Regions from separate parts of the Exiguobacterium sp. s142 genome, predicted to be linked through region 1. Evidence: a T-box and tRNA genes for the amino acid it is inferred to sense, from the RefSeq annotation. Region 1 holds a T-box; the other holds one or more tRNA genes.
The links. The T-box of region 1 lies ahead of KNP77_RS08750 (valine--tRNA ligase). A T-box ahead of a tRNA ligase gene usually reads a tRNA of that ligase, here a tRNA-Val.
Positions count from the first base shown of each region.

Region 2: it encodes a tRNA-Val, which carries the amino acid that the T-box ahead of KNP77_RS08750 (valine--tRNA ligase) is inferred to sense. The anticodon was not compared.

Region 1 is NZ_JACSMB010000008.1:751-11,439, forward strand. Features, by position in the region: gene KNP77_RS08750 (valine--tRNA ligase) at 1-2,128, opposite strand, end outside; T-box leader at 2,184-2,404, opposite strand; gene hemL (glutamate-1-semialdehyde 2,1-aminomutase) at 2,452-3,756, opposite strand; gene hemB (porphobilinogen synthase) at 3,753-4,733, opposite strand; gene KNP77_RS08765 (uroporphyrinogen-III synthase) at 4,730-5,395, opposite strand; gene hemC (hydroxymethylbilane synthase) at 5,388-6,305, opposite strand; gene hemA (glutamyl-tRNA reductase) at 6,364-7,707, opposite strand; gene KNP77_RS08780 (AI-2E family transporter) at 7,894-9,066, opposite strand; gene yihA (ribosome biogenesis GTP-binding protein YihA/YsxC) at 9,162-9,758, opposite strand; gene lon (endopeptidase La) at 9,755-10,689, opposite strand, start outside.
Region 2 is NZ_JACSMB010000004.1:127,981-138,669, reverse strand. Features, by position in the region: gene KNP77_RS05770 (aminopeptidase) at 96-1,334, shown strand; gene KNP77_RS05765 (alpha/beta hydrolase) at 1,389-2,171, opposite strand; gene KNP77_RS05760 (TetR/AcrR family transcriptional regulator) at 2,299-2,877, shown strand; gene KNP77_RS05755 (DMT family transporter) at 2,889-3,218, shown strand; gene KNP77_RS05750 (DMT family transporter) at 3,215-3,529, shown strand; gene KNP77_RS05745 (GNAT family N-acetyltransferase) at 3,597-4,154, shown strand; tRNA gene KNP77_RS05740 (tRNA-Val) at 4,241-4,313, shown strand; gene KNP77_RS05735 (DUF554 domain-containing protein) at 4,472-5,176, shown strand; gene KNP77_RS05730 (FeoB-associated Cys-rich membrane protein) at 5,204-5,419, opposite strand; gene feoB (ferrous iron transport protein B) at 5,435-7,411, opposite strand; gene KNP77_RS05720 (FeoA family protein) at 7,408-7,644, opposite strand; gene KNP77_RS05715 (pyrroline-5-carboxylate reductase family protein) at 7,832-8,629, opposite strand; gene yidD (membrane protein insertion efficiency factor YidD) at 8,839-9,108, shown strand; gene KNP77_RS05705 (alanine/glycine:cation symporter family protein) at 9,241-10,599, shown strand; gene KNP77_RS05700 (potassium channel family protein) at 10,619-10,689, opposite strand, start outside.

The DNA of each region.
Region 1 (10,689 bases):
CGATCGAGTCGCCTTCGTGCGGCAAGTGCTGCCAAATTTCCTCTGTCAAGAACGGCATGAACGGGTGCATGAGACGCATGATCGAGTCGAGTGTATGCGCGAGCACCGAACGTGTCGTCGCTTTCGCCGCTTCGTCCTCACCGTAGAGCGTGAGTTTCGCCATCTCGATGTACCAGTTACAGAACTCTTCCCAGATGAAGTTGTACAAGTAACGACCGGCTTCACCGAACTCGTACTTGTCGACGAGGCGTGTCACTTGGTCGACCGTGTCGTTCAATCGTGTCAAGATCCACTTGTCGGCGAGCGTCTTCTCACCTGAGAGGTCGATGTCTTCAAACTTCATCCCATCCATGTTCATGAGGGCGAAGCGGCTCGCGTTCCAAATCTTGTTCGCGAAGTTCCATGTCGATTCGATTTTCTCCCAGTAGAAGCGAAGATCGTTCCCTGGTGTCGAGCCCGTGAGCAGGAACCAGCGGAGCGAGTCGGCACCGTACTGGTCGATGACTTCCATCGGGTCGACGCCGTTACCGAGCGATTTCGACATCTTGCGGCCTTCCGAGTCACGGATCAGACCGTGGATGAGCACGTCGTTGAACGGCTGCTTGCCCGTGAATTCGAGCGATTGGAAGATCATCCGCGATACCCAGAAGAAGATGATGTCGTAACCCGTGACGAGCGCGCTCGTCGGGAAGTAGCGTTTGAAGTCTGCTGAATCCGTGTCCGGCCAGCCCATCGTCGAGAACGGCCAGAGCGCTGACGAGAACCACGTGTCGAGCACGTCTTCATCTTGATGCCAGTTCTCAATGTCAGCCGGCGCTTCTTTGCCTACATAGATTTCACCTGTCTCGTTATGGTACCAAGCCGGGATGCGGTGGCCCCACCAAAGTTGACGGCTGATGCACCAGTCGCGGATGTTTTCCATCCAGCGGAGGTACGTGCCTTCGAACCGCTCTGGGACGAAGTTGACTTTCGTCTCGTCGTTGCCTTGCGCTGCGAGCGCCGCTTTCGCGAGTGGCTCCATGTCGACGAACCATTGCTTCGACAAGTAAGGCTCGATGACTGCGCCTGAACGTTCCGAGTGACCGACCGAGTGCGTATGCGGCTCGATTTTGACGAGCGTGCCATCTGCTTCTAAGTCTTTGACGAGCTGCTTGCGGCAGTCGAAGCGGTCGAGCCCTTCGTACTTGCCAGCATTCTCGTTCATCGTCCCCGACTCGTCCATGACGAGGATGCGCGGCAAGTCGTGACGGTTCCCGATCTCAAAGTCGTTCGGGTCGTGCGCCGGCGTGATCTTCACGCAACCGGTACCGAACTCGACGTCGACGTAATCGTCCGCGACGATCGGGATCTCACGGTTCATGACCGGGAGCATGATCGTCTTACCGACGAGGTGCGCGTAGCGCTCGTCTTTCGGGTTGACGGCGACGGCCGTATCGCCGAGCATCGTCTCTGGGCGCGTCGTCGCGATCTCGATGTGACCTGAGCCATCAGCGAGCGGATATTTCATATGGTAGAACGCGCCTTCGACTTCTTGGTAGATGACTTCGATGTCGGAGACGGCCGTCTTTTGTGCCGGGTCCCAGTTGACGATATATTCGCCGCGGTAGATCAAGCCTTTTTCATACAAGCGGACGAAGACTTCCTGGACCGCTTTAGAGAGTCCCGCGTCGAGTGTGAACCGTTCACGCGAGTAGTCGAGACCGAGGCCGAGTTTTGACCACTGGGCACGGATCGTGTCGGCGTACTCGTCTTTCCATTCCCACGTCTTCTCGAGGAACTTCTCGCGTCCGAGGTCGTAACGCATGATGCCGTCCTCACGGAGCTTCTGTTCAACTTTCGCCTGTGTCGCGATACCGGCGTGGTCCATCCCTGGGAGCCAGAGGACGTCATAGCCTTGCATGCGCTTCAAGCGCGTGAGTAGATCTTGGAGCGTCGTATCCCACGCGTGTCCGAGGTGAAGTTTCCCTGTGACGTTCGGTGGCGGGATGACGATCGTGTAAGGCTGTTTCGAGTCGTCCTCGTCCGCCTTGAACACGTTGTTCTCCATCCAATAGTCGTACCATTTCGCTTCCGTCGCACTCGGGTCGTACTTCGTCGGCATGCTGATTTCGTTTGTTTCGTTGGTCATTGTGCCAATCCTCCTCTATCTGTCTACACAAAAAACGGCTACTCTCGTCCTTAACGCTAAGGACGAAAGAAGCCGTATCTTCCGCGGTACCACCTTAGTTCGCCAACACGTGGCGCCCTCAAAATCGAATAACGGTCGATGGACCGGACCTTCCTACTTGATTCAAAAGGTCAGCTCCGAGGCGACTTCCGCACACTTCCCTCGCGACCTTGCACCGTGCGGCCGCGTCTCTAAAAAGGAGTGTTGTTGCGTACTATTCCTCATCATAGCTTTTAAACGTATCTGTTAAACAATTGTAGCGATTGAAGACGTTTCAGTCAAGATTACAGTGAAAACTCTTGTTGCAGCTCTTTAAACGTCGCATCGACCGCAGCGAGCGTTGCGTCGATATCCTCGTCCGTATGCACAGTCGACAAGAACAAGCCTTCGAACTGTGACGGTGGCAAGAACACGCCGCGCGCCGCCATCTTCTGATAGTACGAGCGGAACATGTCGAGGTTAGACGTTTTCGCCTTCTCGAAGTTCGTCACTTTCTCGTTCGTGAAGAAGAAGCCGAACATCGAGCCGGCCCGGTTCGTGTCGTGCGGGATGTTATATTTCTCGGCCGCTGCCGTGAAACCTGCCGCGAGACGGTCGGCTTTGCGCTCGAACTCCTCGTAGTGCTCAGGCTTGAGTTGCGACAGCGTCGTGTAGCCGGCGATCATCGCGAGCGGGTTGCCTGAAAGCGTCCCTGCTTGGTAGATCGGCCCTTGCGGTGCGATGTGTTCCATGATCTCCCGTTTGCCGCCGTATGCGCCGACCGGAAGGCCACCGCCGATGACTTTGCCGAGGCACGTAAGATCAGGCGTCACGCCAAAGTAACCTTGGGCGCAATTGTAGCCGACGCGGAAGCCGGTCATGACCTCGTCAAAGATGAGGAGCGCGCCGTTTTGTTCCGTGATTTCACGAAGTCCTTCGAGGAATCCTGGCTGCGGCGGGACGAAGCCCATGTTGCCGGCAGCCGGTTCGACGATGACGCCGGCGATGTCGTCGCCGTGCTTCTCGAACGCGATGCGAAGCGCGTCGAGGTCGTTGTATGGGACGGTGAGCGTATGGCTCGCCAAGTCTTTCGGGACGCCCGGTGAGTCCGGGAGACCGAGTGTCGCGACACCAGATCCGGCCTTGATGAGGAGCGAGTCCCCGTGGCCGTGGTAGCAGCCTTCAAACTTCAAGATCTTCGTCTTGCCCGTATAGCCGCGTGCGAGACGGAGAGCCGCCATCGTCGCTTCCGTACCGGAGTTGACCATGCGGACCATCTCGATCGATGGGACGCGGTCGATGACGAGCTCGGCCATCTTTGTCTCAAGCTCTGTCGGTGTCCCGAACGTCCAGCCTTTTTCAGCCTGATCTTGGATCGCTTTCATGACGACCGGGTCGCGGTGACCGAGAATGAGTGGTCCCCATGAGAGGACGTAGTCGATATACTCGTTGCCGTCGATGTCGTAGACGCGTGAACCTTCACCGCGTTCGGCGAAGATTGGTGTCATCCCGACCGATTTATAGGCACGGACCGGGCTGTTGACCCCGCCCGGCATGAGTGGGAGTGCTTGTTTGAACGCTGCTTCTGAGCGAGTTTGCTTGTATGTCATGCGAATTCTCCTTCCAAATAGCGACAGACGTCTTTTGCGAAATACGTGACGATCAAATCGGCACCGGCCCGTTTGAAACCGACCATCGTCTCCATGACGATACGTTGTTCATCGATCCAGTCGTTCATCGACGCCGCTTTAATCATCGCGTACTCCCCGCTCACGTTATACGCCACGATCGGCATATCGAGCGAGTCGCGCATGTCGCGGATGATGTCCATGAACGCGAGCGCCGGTTTGACGATCATGAAGTCGGCACCTTGCTCGACGTCTGACTGTGATTCCCGGAACGCCTCACGACGGTTGGCCGGGTCCATCTGATAGCCTTTGCGGTCGCCTTCACCAGGCGCCGACTGCGCCGCGTCACGGAACGGGCCGTAGTACGCCGATGCGTATTTGACGCCGTAGCTCATGATCGGGATGTGGCTGAAGCCGTTTTGGTCGAGCCCTTCGCGGATGGCGGCGACGAAGCCGTCCATCATCGAGCTCGGCGCGATGATGTCTGCGCCCGCTTGCGCTTGCGTGATCGCCGTCTGGACGTGAAGCGGCAGTGACGCGTCGTTATCGACGTCACCGTTCTTCACGATGCCACAGTGGCCCGTCGACGTATATTCACAGAGGCACGTGTCGGCGATGACAGTGAGCTGTGGTGCCCACTCTTTCACTTTGCGGATCGCTTCTTGGACGATGCCGTGATCGTGGTATGCTTCCGTGCCTTCCGGGTCTTTATGCTCAGGTACACCGAACAAGAGAACGGACTCGAGCCCGAGGTCGACGAGCTCACGGATCTCGTCTTCGAGACGATCGAGCGAGAAGTTGAAGACGCCAGGCATCGAGCTGACTTCGCGTTTAATATTTGTCCCTTCGACGACGAAGAGCGGATAAATCAAATCTTCTTTCCGAACATGGTTTTCACGTACGAGTGCACGCATCGACTTCGACGAGCGCAGACGACGGTGACGGTCGAATTGGTTCATGAAAAATCTCCCCCTACACACTGTATTAATGCATCCATAGTATAACACTCAGGCACTCGGACCGGTAACGTCGAAACTTCTCGGACGGCCCGCTCGGTCACTTCACCGATGGCGTACCATGTCCCGTGGAACCGTTCGAGGTAAGGCGTGAGCGCGTGGACGGCGGACGGACTGAGCACGAGTAGCGCCTCGACATGTTCGAGCGCGGCCGCTTGATCGGCCGTGAGTGCTTTCTCGACCGTCTCATAGACGACCCAGTCGTACACATGCGGCAATTGTCGCATATGCTCGGTGTTCGCCAAATCCCCACGGGCGAACAAGATGACGTCATCCTCCCCGACGACGTTCGCCAACTCGCGGAACAACGCCTCGCCCGTATACGTCTCTGGCATGAGCGAAACGGTGAATCCTTCTGCCTCGAGCGCGTCCCGCGTCTTCTCGCCGACGGCAGCGACTTGAACGTTCCGAGGAACGTCTTGAAGCGCTGGGACAGCGGTTTGACTCGTGACGACGAGCCAATCGAACGAATCAGTTGGCGTTGGTTTCCCGGTCAGCCGTGTCTCGATCATCGGGACGTGATGAACGGAAAGACCGCTCGCGTCGAGCAAGGCCCGTTGCGAAGCGGTCAGTCGTTTTGTCCCTGTGTACCAGACGTCACACATTGACCGAGGCGAGGATCTCGCGTCCGCCACGTCCGAGCAAGTCGTCAGCGACGTCTTGACCGAGCGCGACTTCGTCCGTTGACGTTTTCGTCACACGGAGCACGTCTTTGCCGTCGACCGAGGCGATCAAGCCGGTGAGCGTGACCGTGTCCCCGTCGACCGTCGCGTAGCCGCCGACCGGTACGTGGCAGCTGCCTTCGATCGCCTTCAAGAACGTCCGCTCCGCCGTCGCAGCTTTCGCCGTTACGTCATCGTGAAGGAGCTGTAAAATCTGTGTCACTTCGGCGTCGTCTTTCCGGCTCTCGATCGCGAGCACGCCTTGTCCGACGGCCGGTACCATCATGTCGGCGTCGAGCGCTTCGAACTTGACGCGGTCGGTCCAACCCATGCGCTCAAGTCCCGCTTTCGCGAGCAAGATGGCGTTGAAGTTCTCGGTATCGAGTTTTTTCAAGCGCGTGTCGATGTTGCCACGGATCCATTGGATCTCGAAGTCCGGACGGGCTGCGAGCATCTGCGCACCGCGACGGAGCGAGCTCGTCCCGATGACCGCGCCTTGCGGCAACGTCTCGAGCGTATAGCCGTTCTCGCAAATTAGTACGTCACGCGCGTCGACACGTTTTGGCATACAGCTGATAAAGAGGTCTTCCGGCAGTTCGGCCGGGACGTCTTTCATGCTGTGGACGGCAAAATCGATATCCCCGGCGAGCATCTGCTGTTGGATCTCTTTGACGAACAAGCCTTTCCCGCCGACTTTCGACAGTTGGACGTCGACGATTTGGTCACCTTTCGTCACGATTTCTTTGATCTCGAACTCGTTCTGGGCCCCGGCTTGCTTCAATTGTTCGATGACCCATTTCGTCTGTGTCATCGCGAGTTGTGAGCGGCGTGAGCCGACGATAATTTTACGCATAATGTTTAGTCCCCTTCATAGAAAAAGGCGACGAGATTCGCCGCCTTTTTGGTTTGTATTAGCGCATCAACGCGCGAAGTGGTGCTTTAGCCGCCATCGCTTCTAGCTCTTCCGGTTCTGTGTCCGCAGTCGGAACGTCGACGTCTAGCGCGAACGCTTCGACGAACTGGGCGATGCGCGTGTTCGCGTCCGGCTGTGCGGCCGCGTCTTTAATGTAGTCGATCGGTTCACGCAGCATGTGGTTGATGATCGACTTCATGTGCTTGCCGATGACTTTCTTGTCCCGGTCCGACAGATGGTCGAGCTTGCGCTCAAGACTATCCATCGTCTCTTCTTGGACGCGGAGCGCTCGTTCGCGCAACTCGTTCATGATCGGCACGACACCGAGCGTGACGAGCCATGCTTGGAACTCTTGAATCGCCTCATCAATCTTCACTTCAATCTTTTCTGCCTCGACGAGACGGGCTGCCAAGTTTTTATTGACGATCCCGTTCAAGTCATCGACATCAAACAAACGGACGCCCGGAAGCGACCGGACCGCTGGATCGATATCTCGCGGCACGGCAATGTCAATGAGAAGAAGTGGACGTTCCCGACGCAACAATTGCGCTGCGGCGACGTCGTCATACGCGATAACGGCTTCTTTGGCCCCGGTCGAGCTGATCAAAATATCGGCATCGAGCAGTCCACAGGCGATCTCGCGGATCGAGTGGGCTCGGCCTTTGAACTTGGCAGCGACCGCTTTCGCTTTACTTTCAGTCCGGTTGAAGACGGCAATTTGTTTGGCGCCGGCTTCGAACAAGTTGAGCGTTGTCAGCTCACCCGTCTCACCTGCACCGACGACGACAACTTGTTTGTCATCGAGGCGCGTGTACATCTCTTGGGCGAGCGCGACCGCAGCCGAGCTGACCGATACAGACATTTCCCCAATTTGCGTGTCAGTATGGGCCCGTTTGGCGAGCGTCACGGCTTCTTTGAACAATTTATTAAACACTGTCCCCGTCGTCCCGTTCTCTTGGGCGCGGAAGAAGCTTGACTTCACTTGTCCTAAAATCTGCGTTTCCCCGATGATCATCGAGTCGAGACCCGACGTGACACGGAACAAGTGACGAATCGCTTCCTCCCCTTCACGGATCGACAAGTATGGTGTGAACTGATCCATCTCAAGATCGAACCAGTTCGCTAAAAAACGTTTTGTATAATAACGACCCGTATGGAGCTGGTCTGTGACGACGTATAGCTCGGTACGGTTACAGGTCGACAAAATAACCGATTCAAAAATGCTTTTCTCTTCGCGGAGCGCAATCATCGCATCCACGATTTCTTGCTCCCCAAACGAGAACTGCTCCCGAATCGCGACAGGGGCTGTCTTGTTATTTAGTCCAACGACGACAATATGCATGTACCTCTTCCCCTCATCTAAAATCACAGTGGCGGTTGTCATTTCTTTTTTACGTCTCTACCGTACAGTATAACAATTTTTATTTAGGAACTATAATCTTCTGTTCGATTTTCGTGAAATAATTTAAGAACTTTTTGTGACGAAAAAAAGTAGAAACGGTCAAATTGGCCATTTCTACTTGTTTTGTCATTTAAGTGACGATGAATCTGTGATAATCGTACTTTCCGGCTTGTCTTCTTCTTCCGACTCGAGGTAATGTTGTCGCTCTTTCAATTTATAGATGCGGACGATGTTTTTGACGACGACTTTCGCCACCGCATACGTCGGAACCGCAACCAACATCCCGATGATCCCAGCCAGGTTACCGGCCACGAGCAAGACGATGATGATCGTAAGCGGATGCACTTTGAGCGTCTTCCCTTGAATGAGCGGGGAGATGACGTTCGCCTCGATCTGTTGGACGATGATGATGACGAGGATGACCCAGAGCACTTTGATCGGATCTTGGATGAAGGCGACGACGACGGCCGGTGCCGCCCCGAGGAACGGTCCGACGTACGGGATGATGTTCGTCACCATCATGAAGAGTGCGAGCAAGATGGCGTAGTCGACACCGACGATCCAAAGACCGATGAGCGACGTGATCCCGACGAAGAACGCGACGATCAGTTGGGCGTGCACGTAGTTCTTAACGGTCGTGTGCATGTCGTTCAAAATTTTACGCGTCTCTTTCTCATAGCTCGATGGCAACAGCTTGACGATCGAGTCCGGCAAATGCTTCCCGTCAAGCAGCATATAGAGCAACATGAACGGAATGACGACGATCGTGATGACAGCTGATGTAATGAATCCGATGACTTGGCCGAATGAAGAAGCAATATTGCCAAAAATATCACCGAGGTATGTGGTGACATTGTTGGTCAAGTCGGTGAACATGTCATCGTTCTCCGCCATGAAGCGCGACAGGAACTCGTTTTGCATGAGCGAGTCACGCACTGAGAACGCTTGTTGCTGCAACTCTTTGGCGATGCTCGGCATCGCGTTGACGAGATCGGTCACTTGTTCGACGAGCACGGGCCCGAGAATACTGAAAACGAGCGTGATGATCAGGATAAGCGATGTTAGCGTGATTGCGACTGACATACCACGTTTCCCGGACCGTCGTTCTAAATAATCGACGACTCCAACGAGAAAATAAAAGAAAAGTCCTGAAATAATAAGCGGTACCGTGACGAGCGCCAATATGACTTGGATCGGTTCGAACACGAATGAAATCTCTGTCCCGACCAAGATCACTAAGAAAATCGTCAACGTCCAAAATAAGAAGCGATACCATTTGCTTTCAAACATTCTCTGCATCTTTCCACCTCGTTCATTAATGTATTGCTATACAATATGACAATTATACGATACTTACCCGTTCACGTAACCCTAAAAACAAAAAGACGAGGGGGTTATCCCTCGTCGTCCGTCAACAAATCGTAGATGGCTTTCCACGCTTCGTCTTTTCCTTCCGCCGTCTCGGCCGAGAAAGAGACGAATCGGTCAGTCGATTCGAATTGAAGCTTCCGCTTCACGGCCGCCTCATGTTTCTGGCGCTGCGCTTTCTTGATCTTATCGAGTTTCGTCGCGACGACGATGACCGGAATCTCATAATGTTTCAAGAAATTGTACATCGTCACGTCATCACCCGACGGCTCGTGTCGGATATCGACCAAGAGGACGACACCTTTGAGTGCGCTTTGCGACGTCAAGTATTGCTCCATCATGACGCCCCACTTCTCACGCTCGGTCTTCGAAACTTTGGCATACCCGTAGCCCGGGACGTCGACGAACATGATCTCGTCATTGATGTTGAAGAAGTTCAGCGTCTGCGTCTTCCCCGGTTTTGATGATGTCCGGGCGAGTGCTTTACGCTGACAGATCTTGTTGATGAATGACGATTTCCCGACGTTCGAACGGCCGGCGAGTGCGACTTCTGGCAACTCGTGGACTGGATAGTGGTCCGGCGCCACGGCACTCGTAATAAATTCTGCTTTATTGATTTTCATTGTTTTCCTCCAAATGCTACTTCTAATACTTGATCGAGCATCGTGACCGGGACGAACGTCAGTTTTTCACGGACGGTGTCTTGAATGTCATCGATGTCACGTTCATTGTCTTTCGGGATGATGATGGTCGTGAGTCCGGCTCGGTGCGCGGCGAGCGCTTTTTCTTTCAAGCCGCCGATTGGCAGGACACGGCCACGGAGCGTGATCTCTCCGGTCATCCCGATGTCACGCCGGACTTTCTTCCCGGTCAAGGCCGAGATGAGCGCCGTCGCGATCGTGATCCCGGCGGATGGCCCGTCTTTCGGGACGGCACCTTCCGGGACGTGGATGTGCACGTCTTGCCGCTCGTAGAACGTCGGGTCGATCCCGAACCGTTCCGCGTTCGAGCGGACGTAACTGTACGCCGTCTGCGCCGACTCCTGCATGACGTCGCCGAGTTTCCCCGTCAACTGCAGCTTGCCTTTGCCCGGTGCGAGCGCGACTTCGATCGTAAGCGTATCACCGCCGAACGCCGTGTAAGCGAGGCCTGTGACCGCTCCGATCGAGTCTTCCGTCTCGCCTTTGCCGTAACGATATTTCGGTTTCCCGAGGTAGTCGCTTAGGACTTTGAGCGACACGGTGACACGTTTCTTCTCGCCAATCGCGATCTGTTTCGCCGCTTTCCGGCAAAGCGATCCGATGACACGCTCAAGGTTGCGGACGCCGGCCTCGCGTGTGTAGCGGCGGACGACTTCATAGAGCGCGTCTTCTTTAATCGTGAGCTGGCTCTTTTTCAAGCCGTGTTCTTTATATTGTTTCGGAATCAAGTGGCGTTTCGCGATCTCGACTTTTTCGAGCTCCGTGTAGCCACCGATTTGAATGAGTTCCATCCGGTCGAGGAGCGGGGCCGGAATTTGCGAGACGTCGTTCGCCGTCGCGATGAACAGCACGT
Region 2 (10,689 bases), on a different contig from region 1:
CTACAACTACTAATATGCCCGTTTTTGCGATTTGGTTGCAACTTTTCCGAAAATTTAAGAAAATAGAAGTAAGTGAAAAAGGAGGAACTGTACATATGTCTACTGTAACTTTACCGACCGAGGCAGAATTTGCCCGCTATGCCGAGCTTGCTGTCAAAAAAGGTGTCAACATTCAACCGGGTCAACAGCTCGAAGTCCGAGCCGATATTAGCCAAGCACCGCTCGTCCGCCAAATCGTGAAAGCGGCCTACGCGGCCGGGGCGAAACAAGTGTACGTCAACTGGAGTGATGAAGAGACGACGAAAGTGCGTTACTTCAACGCACCGACTGAAGCGTTCAAGGAGTTCCCGGAGTGGCTCAAAGCACGATTCGAGCAACTCGCGGAAGAGAAGACGGCGTTCTTGTCGATCGTCAGCGACGATCCCGACGCGCTGAACGGTGTCGAATCATCACGCATCGCCGACTCGAACCGGGCGTCTGGTGTCGCGCTCGCGAAATGGCGTAAGTATGTCATGAGTGATAATGTCAGCTGGTCAATCGTGGCCGGTGCATCTGAAGCATGGGCGAAAAAAGTATTCCCAGACCGTGAAGATGCGGTTCCAGCCCTGTGGAGAGCGATTTTCGCAGCGACACGAATGGACCAAGACGATGTCGTTGCCGCCTGGGACGAGCACGATCAAGCGTTGCGCTCACGGGCGCAGCTGTTGACGGACAAGAAATACGCGAAACTTCACTACAAAGCACCAGGCACGGAATTGACGATCGGTCTTCCGAAGAAGCACGTCTTCCTCGGTGGTGGCGGTCCGAACATGGACGGCGTCGACTTCATCGCCAACATGCCGACGGAGGAAGTGTTCACGCTCGCCGATAAAGATGCTGTCGAAGGACACGTGTCGAGCACGAAGCCGCTCAGCTACAGCGGGAACTTGATCGACGGGTTCACGCTTTGGTTCGAAGGCGGAAGAGTCGTAAAAGCGGAAGCGAAGCAGGGGCAGGCAGCACTCGATGAACTGTTGAACCTTGATGAAGGGGCACGCCGCATCGGAGAAGTCGCGCTCGTGCCGGACGATTCGCCGATCTCGAACTCGGGACTCCTCTTCTACAACACGTTGTTCGATGAGAACGCATCGTGCCACTTGGCGCTCGGTCGTGCCTACTCGACATGCCTTGAAGGCGGACCGACGATGTCGCCCGAAGAACTCGCTGAGAATGGCGCGAACGATTCGATGACACACGTCGACTTCATGATCGGTTCGGCCGAAATGAATATCGACGGTGAGCTCGAGGACGGAACACGCGAAGCGATCATGCGTGATGGGAACTGGGTCATCTAATAGAAAAAGATAGTTGAAAAGACGCAAAGGCGACCGCCTTTGCGTCTTTTCATGTCATGAGAGTTCATACAGAAATGCGAGCGCGTTCGGCAACCGACGCCGCCATGCAATCTCGTTGTGGACCGCTCCGGGCTCGACTTCGTAGCGGAAGGCGACGCCGGTCCGAGCGATCGTCTCGACGAGTCTCGCATTCGTGTATAAGTAGTCCTCGGGCGTGATCGGTCCGCTCGTCTCGTTCGTGCCGATATCCATGTAGAGTCGGGCAGACAGGTCAGTTTGTTTCAGTTCGCGAATGAGCGAGTCGAGGTTGGACCAGGCGGCCGTCGACAGCGAACCGACACGACGGATTGCCGGATACGTCGCCATCATGTAGAGCGAGATGACGCCGCCCATCGAGCTGCCCATCACGCCGACGTCATCCGGGTCGGTCGCGTATCGTGCGTCAATCCACGGCTTCAGCTCCTGCATGAGCCAGTCGGCATAGAGGCGCCCCTTGCCGCCGAGTGTCGGCCGGGTCTTAGCGAGCTCTGGCCCGATGCGTTTATAAAGCATCTCGTCTTCATAAAACGAATACTCGTCATAGCGGTCAAGCCAATCGGGGGCGCTCGCGATGGCGACAACCATGAGCGGCAGTTGCAAATCGTCGAGATGGCGGTCAATCGCCCAACCTTCCCCGATTGTCGCGGTCTTGCCATCGAAGACGTTTTGGCCGTCATGCATATAGAGCACGGGCAACGCCTCGTCGGTACGAGCGAAGTCGGGACGGTAGACGCGGACGATTCGTTTTCGGCCGCGCATCGTCTCGGTCGGCAAGGTGAAACTAAACTGTTCGATCATACAATCATTCCTTCCTCTGACAATCTCTTCTCATTTTGGCGTTGTCCGTACAAAAACTCAATCCGGAAATTTGACTACCTACCGTTCGTTAGGTAAAGTAAGAGGAGATGAAGGGGGTAGATCGCACATGACCACGAAACAGCGCATTGAACAAGCTGCCAGACGCCGGTTCGCGCTCGAAGGATATGAAGGATTATCTTTGGCGGCGCTCGCCGAAGATGTCGGGATTAAGAAGGCGTCTTTATATGCGCACATCGAAGGAAAAGAACAGCTGTTCAAACAAGTCGTCGAACAGATGGCCGAGCGTTACCAGGGAGCTTGGTCACAAGCACGGGACGAGTCAAATGAGGCGGCACCGCTCGAACGGATCGAGGCAATCGTTGAAGCGCTGATTCATTTCTTCGAAGAAGAAGAGACTTGGATGCTGACGAAACGAATGCTGCTCGTACCGCCTCCTGAGCTGCGCGCGTTCATCGAGACGACGATCGGGTCGGTCGAGACCGAGCTCCAGGCGTTTGAGAAAGAGCAGTTCCGTTTGGCGATGGAGCGTGGCGATTTACCGGAACAATCGCTCGACGACGTATATGACGCGTACTATTGCTTTTTGGACGGGGCGTTGCTTTCACTCTTTTCGTTTGCAACGAATCGAGCGCAACGACAGCATGCAGCATTTAAAATTTTCAAGAGAGGAGTCGGGTGGACATGAAAAAGGAACAAATGGCTTGGTTGTGGCTCGTGTTCGCCGGACTTCTTGAAATTGTTTGGGCGACGACGATGAAATTGTCGAACGGGTTTACCGTGTTAGGACCGACCGTCGTGACCATCGTGTTATTGATTGTCAGTTTTGGCTTGTTGGCGATGTCGTTCCGTGTGTTGCCAGCTGGCACCGGGTACGCCGTTTTTACGGGTATCGGTGCTGTCGGGACGGTCATCGTTGGAAATATTTTGTTTGATGAGACGATGACGGGAATGAAGCTGTTGTTTATCGCGACGCTCCTCATCGGGGTGGTCGGTTTGAAGCAAGTGACAGGAGGTGAGTCGGCATGAGTTGGACATTTTTAATCGGGGCTGGGCTCGCTGAGATGCTTGCTGTTTTCTTCATGGGAAAATCAAAAGGCTATCAGATTTTAAAATGGTCGCTTCTTTCGATCACGACGTTCGCACTAAGTTTTTATTTGTTGTCACGTTCGCTCGAGACGCTGCCGCTCGGACTCGCTTACTCGATTTGGGTCGGAATCGGCGCGGCGGGCGGAGTGATTCTCGGTATGCTGTACTTGAACGAGTCGAGGGATCGCTGGCGTATCTTCTTTTTAATTCTCATTATCGGGAGTGTCGTCGGATTGAAAGTCGTGGCGTGAATAGGATTGAAACGAGATGAAAACGGGAATCGAATAGTTCAGACTGTGAACGAAAGGGGAGGGAAAGATGAATCTTGTCGAGTTGCAATCAGAACGTCTACGGCTTGAACATTACACGATCTCCGATTTCTATTTCGTAAAATCGCTACTCCAAGATCCGCGAGTGATGCGTTTCATCAGTCCGGACGGCAAGCCATATACGGATGAACAGACAATCGAATGGTTCGAGAGACAATTGGTCCGCTATACAACGGGCCGACAGACCGGACTCCTCAAACTGATGACACATCACAGCGATGAGCCGATCGGCCATGCCGGGACGCTCTTGCATGAACTTGATGGCAACATCGAGCTCGAGGTCGGTTATTGGCTGGCACCAAAGCACTGGCACATGGGCTACGGCCGGGAAGCGGCCGCGCGTCTCATGCGGCATGCGTTCGAGGAAGGCGAGAAAGACATCATCTCGCTCATTCACCCGGACAACGTGCCGTCACAACGAGTCGCGAAAGCGAACGGATTGCATTGGGACCGTGACACCGAACACGGAGGCATGATTGTGTCCGTGTATGCCGGCGATTTGGAACGTCTATGCCGTCACATGAAGCGGGAAGAAATGACGCGGTGAAAAAAATAAAAAAAGTTTTAAAAAACAGTTGCCAAGGCATTAGTTTCTTGATATATTAATAGTGTCCTAAAGAGAGGACACGACCTGATTCTGTAGCTCAGCTGGGAGAGCGCTACCTTGACAGGGTAGAGGTCGCTGGTTCGAGCCCAGTCAGAATCACTTGGGTGCCAAACCCGATGCGAAACCCATAGGAACGTGGGTTTCCGCGCAGCCACTTCTTACGAGAAGTGGCTTTTTTTGTGTATTCTTTTAATTGACAGCCCACATAAACAGTTGGTATATTCCTCTCAATACATACAGAAACGGGGAATTATACGATGGTATTAACCGGAACAATCGTCAATGCGGCCTTGATCGTGGTCGGCACATTACTCGGGTTGTTGTTTCACCGAATCCCCGAGCGGATGAAAGAGACGGTCACGGCTGCCATCGGTCTCGCCGTCGTCGTGCTTGGCGTACAGATGGGCTTGAAAAGTGAGAATTTTTTAATCGTCATCGGCAGTCTCGTTATCGGAGCCGCACTTGGCGAATGGTGGAAGCTCGACGAGAAGCTGAACGAGATCGGCTATCAGTTGGAACGGCGTCTCGGTGGGAAAAGTAAGTCGAGCATCGCGGAAGGCTTCATCACGGCGACGCTCATCTTTGTGATCGGGGCGATGGCCGTCATCGGGGCGCTCGACAGCGGCCTGCGCGGGGACCATGACGTCCTCTATACAAAAGGGTTGATTGACGGTTTCACGGCGCTCGTGCTCAGTTCGACGCTCGGCATCGGCGTTATGTTCTCGGCCGTGCCGGTCTTGTTGTACCAAGGAGCGATCGCGTTGCTCGCCATCCAGATCATGAAGTTTATTCCGGAGTCGCTCATGGATGACTTTATTTTGGAGATGACGGCGACCGGGGGCGTCATGATCGTCGCCATCGGGTTGAACCTGGTCGGGATCACCCGGATTCGTGTCGCCAACTTGCTGCCCGGTATTTTGATGGTCGCGATCATTGTCACCACGCTACATATCTTTCAATGAAAAAACGGACTAGCGCGAAAAAATGCGCTAGTCCGTTTTTTTGTGGGCCGTGACTGGTTGATCAGGATGTAGTGCTTCCGCAATGATTTTATCCCAGTCTGCGGCGTCACAGGATGTCGTACAAGTCGGTGCGATTTCGCACGTGGCGCATTTACCGGCTTTTGCTTTACGGGTGTAGCGATAGAGCGAATAGGCGGCGTACCCGAATACGGCAAGACCGATCAGTACATCAAATAAGGACATAAGTTTTCCTCCTTGTTAAGACAATCCGAACAGACGACCGATTTGATAGATCATCAGTGATACGACGTACGCAACACCAAGCCCATAAAGGCTAGCGACCCACGTCAACTTGGCACTTCCCACCTCGCGCCGAATGACGGCGACGGTCGCTAGACAAGGGACGTACAAGAGGACGAACGCCATGAAGCTATATGCGCTCAACGGCGTAAACACGGGAAGCAACGAAGCAGACAAGTCAGATTCGCTGACCGCATAAATGATCGCCATCGTCGATACGACGACTTCTTTCGCCAAAAAACCTGTGATGAGCGAAGCACCTGCCTGCCACGTCCCGAAACCGAGTGGAATCAACAACGTCGCAACGACCCCGCCGACCATAGCGAGAAAACTCTCGTTCATCGGGACGTCCATTCCGGCTGGACCGGAATAGGCGAGTAACCAAATGAAGACGGAACCGCCAAAGATGAACGTACCTGCTTTTCGGACGAACCCTTTCGCTTTTTGCCACGTGCTACGCCAAAGCGTCAACCCTTGGGGGACACGGTATGGGGGCTGTTCGACGATAAAGAGGCTGTTTCGATCTTCCGCCGCCAATACGGACGTGAATATTTTCGCGGCAATCAACGCCAGGACGATCCCGAGCATATAGAGCGATAAGACGACGAGCGCTTGGTTTGATGCGAAAAAGCTGGCAGCGAAGACGGCATAGATCGGTAGGCGCGCCGAGCACGACATGAACGGCGAAATAAAAATCGTGACGAGCCGCTCCCGCTCTTCCTCGACCGTCCGTGCCGCCATAATACCTGGGACGTTACAACCAAATCCAATGATCATCGGAATGAAACTTTTCCCGTTCAGTCCGACGAGTTGCATGAATCGGTCCATGACAATGGCGACACGCGCCATATAGCCAGAGTCCTCTAAAAACGAGATAAAGAAAAAGAGCACGAAAATCTGAGGGACGAAGACGAGGACACCGCCGACACCGGCAATTACCCCATCAATCAGCAACGCCTGGATGAAAGAAGAGGTCCCGAGCAGTTGTAACAACGAGCTCGTTCCGGACGTGACCGGACCCGACAGAAATCCATCCAACAGATCGGACAACGGGGCACCGATCCAGTTGAACGTGATGTGGAACAGGGCGTAAAGTACTGTAAGGAAAATGGGTAAGCCCCAGATCGGATGTGTCACGACGGCATCGATGCGGTCGGTGACCGTGGCTTGTTGTGCGCCTTGCTGATCGACGACGTGGTGGCGAACGTCTTTCGTCCAGTCGCGTCTGCGTTCTGTAATGTGGGCGTGGGCGAAGCGTCCGAGTTTTACTTCTAACGCTTTACGAATTTCATTGACGGTTGGCGTCGAAGACTCGAGCTGTTCTGAAATGACGCGATTTCCGGCCAAGTATTGAATGGCGACCCAGCGATCGCGCTCACCAAGTCCCGTCGCTTCAAGAATTTGTTGAATCGCCTGTTCGGTCTCTTCCCCGTAATCGAGTACGAAAGGTTCGCGAGGGGTCGTTCGCAGGGAGGACAGGAGAACTTCACAGCCGGCGCCTGTGCGCGCTGTGATCGGAAACACATCCACGTCCAAACGTTCTTTCAGACGCTCTAAATTGATGTGGATGCCTCGGCCTTCAGCGACATCGACCATGTTCAGACCGATTTGAAGCGGGCGGCCCATTTCGAGCAGTTGGAGCGTTAGTTGTAAGTTACGTTCGAACTGCGAGGCATCGATGATGTTGAACATCCCATCGAACGGTTCCTGCAACAAGAATCGTGAGACGATTGCTTCGTCAGCCGATAGCGGGTCTAAATCATAGACACCGGGCAAGTCGATCAACTGTCCGATGTTTCCATGCAGCTGCCCGATTTTCTGTTCGATCGTGACACCGGCCCAGTTACCGACGTGGGCGAAGGAGCCGGTCAATCGGTTAAATAGAGACGTTTTTCCGGTGTTCGGGTTTCCGATTAAGGCAATCCGTTGCGTCACGGGACGATCACCCCAATCTGTTCAGCGTCACAGCGACGGATGGCAATCATTTGTTGATGTTCGATTTGTTCAATCGTGAGTGGTCCGGAAAAGATGGCCCGACGTTTAATTCGTACGGAACAGCCCTCATAAAATCCTAAGGCAATCATGCGACGCCGCAAGCGGTCATCGATTCTCGTTAAATCGGATATGAGCACTGGTTGATGTAGCGGCATGGCAAGTAATGAACTCATTAAGATCTCTCCATTTTAGTCAAATGATAATTCTTCTCATTTGGTAGCATAACACGTTCTTTACTATCGGGAAGCTAGACTATTTGTGGATTTTATGACTTCTAAAAAATAGTAGTGCGAGAATTAAAAAAACCGCCCGATAGAAGTCAGAACTTAACGTTCGACTTCTATCGGGCGGTTCAAGTGCTTACGTTCTTTCAATCGTTGCGTCGACAGGGTCGTGGTCTTCCTTTGCACTCTCGCGGAGCGCGGACGACATCACGTCAGACAAGTCACGTGAGCGGAGCACGCCGACACCGCGGTCGGTCGGTCCATCTGGTGCGGCGACGTCGGCGATCAGCTCGTCAGTCGGACGTGTCTCATGCAACAATAACTCGGCTGATCCTTTCATCGCCTGAGCGACGATTTGGCGGGCCGTGTCTTCATCAAACCCGGCTTCTGTCAGCACCGGGGTCATCGAACCGACGATCTCGTAAAAGAACGCAGGACTACATCCGGCTGCCGCCATGAAAGCCGACATCGTTTTCGCGTCCGTGACGGCCGTCCGACCGACCCGGTTGAACAGTGCCGTCGCCGTCTCGCGGTCGGTCGCATCTGTCTCAGGTCCGAACCAGAGTCCGGTCATCCCGGTTTGATGGGCGACCGGGGTGTTCGGCATCGCGCAGATGGCTGGGATGCCGGCTGCTTCTTCAAGCTCGCTCGGCTCGATATGCGCCGCAACGGATACGAGCAGTGGTGTTTTCCACGTCTGTGATTGAGCGTAAGCTAAGACGCCGTCTGGTTGCATCGCGAGCACGACGATTGTATAAGCGTTGACGTCTTCTGTTTCGACGATCTGTACGCCGAGTTCATCTTGCAGCTGCTCTAGACGTGTAAGGTCGCTCCGGTTCGTCATCGTAATCTGTTCAGGGGAGAGCCCGGAAGCGATCCAGCCTCGGACGAGTGCCTCGCTCATCGATCCTGCTCCTACCATTAATATGTTCATTTCCGTCACCTCTTCATTCATTTGATTCGGTCGTATATATGTTGCCTATCATAACAAATGTTCGAACAATTATCGCCTGCCACGCTCGAATTGTAAAAGAAAGGAAAAATACTCGTCGTTTTGTAACGAGAATCGACGAAGCGCTGCAGATGACAATTCACGCAGTCCGGGCTATCATTGCAGTAATCTGACTGAGCGAGGCGATTGAAATGAAACGAGTATTAGTACGTGGGATTCAAGGATACCAGCGCTTTATTTCTCCTTTAAAGCCCCCGACGTGCCGATTTTATCCGAGCTGTTCGCACTATGGGATTGAGGCGATTGAGAAGCATGGCGCTGTCAAAGGCGGGTATTTGACGACTCGGCGCCTGTTGCGGTGCCAACCGTTCCATTCGGGCGGACTTGACTATGTGCCGGACGATTTTGATTGGAAAGCCCCCCTGCAACGCGAAAAGCCACCGTCACAGCGAGACGTCTAACCGACGGCTCGCTGTTTTAGATACAGGGCGTTTATCCCCTTCTTTGTTTTAGCACAATACTTTTGACAACGTTCCGAGTATTCTGAAAAAATAGAGGTGTATTTATTACATAAGGGGAAAGGGGATTACAGCATGAGTCAATCGTTCAGCGAACTAATCGGTACGATTTCAGACTTTGTGTGGGGACCGCCGCTGTTAATTTTGATTGTGGGGACAGGCGTTTATTTGACGGTGCGTCTCGGGGGGCTCCAAATCACGAAGTTGCCTTACTCGTTGAAACTCGCATTCTCTAAAAATCAAGACAAGACGTCACGAGGAGATATTAGCCACTTCCAAGCCCTCATGACGGCGCTCGCAGCGACCGTCGGTACGGGGAATATCGTCGGTGTCGCGACTGCGGTCGTCCTCGGGGGACCAGGCGCGATCGTTTGGATGTGGGTATCGGGCTTCTTCGGGATGGCAACAAAGTACGCCGAAGCCGTGCTCGCCGTCAAGTACCGGGTGACGGACGAACGTGGTCAAATGGCCGGAGGACCGATGTATTATTTGGAACGGGGCTTGAAGCAACGCTGGCTCGCGGTCGCGTTTGCAGCGTTCGCCTCACTGGCCGCGTTCGGGATCGGGAACGGGGTTCAAACGAACTCAGTCGCGTTGGCGCTCAACTCGACGTTCGACGTCCCGCTTTACGTATCGGGTATCTTGATGATGATTTTCACGGGCGCCGTCATTCTCGGTGGTGTCAAATCGATCGGTCGTGTCGTCAGTTACTTCGTCCCGGTCATGATCGTCTTTTACTTAGGGAGCGGTCTCTTGATCATGATCATGAACTACACACTCATCCCCGATGCGATCGCGCTCATCTTTAGCAGCACGTTCAGTGCCGAAGCGATTGGCGGCGGGGCCATCGGGGCAGCCATCCGGTACGGGGTTGCGCGCGGAGTCTTCTCGAACGAAGCTGGTCTTGGCTCGGCTCCGATCGCTGCGGCCGCGGCCAAGACGGACATGCCAGGTCGTCAAGGCCTCGTCTCGATGACGCAGGTGTTTCTTGATACGTTGATCGTCTGTTCGGTCACCGGGATCACGCTCGTCATGGGCGGTCAAATCGGATCGGGACTTGAAGGGGTCGAGTTGACGACGGCGACGTTCGAACAGTTCCTCGGGCCGTTCGGCAGTTATGTCGTCACAATCGGTCTCGTCATGTTCGCTTACTCGACGGTGCTCGGTTGGTCGTATTATGGTGAGCGATCGATTCATTACTTATTCGGTCAAAAATCGATCATCCCATATCGGATCGCATTCGTACTCGTCGCTGGACTCGGGGCGATGACGACGAACTTGAACATGGTGTGGGCACTGTCTGACGTCTTCAACGGCTTGATGGCCATCCCGAACTTGATCGGGCTCTTGTTCTTGTCGGGCGTCGTCATCGCTGAGACGAAGCGTTTTAATCAGCAATTGGCAATCGAGAACCGAAGTCGAAAAGCATCATAACGAACGAACGCCGCTATCCTTAATCGGATGGCGGCATTTTACGTTTGTTCTTGATTTCCTCGAGTCGTGCCTGCTGCAAGTGATTGAATA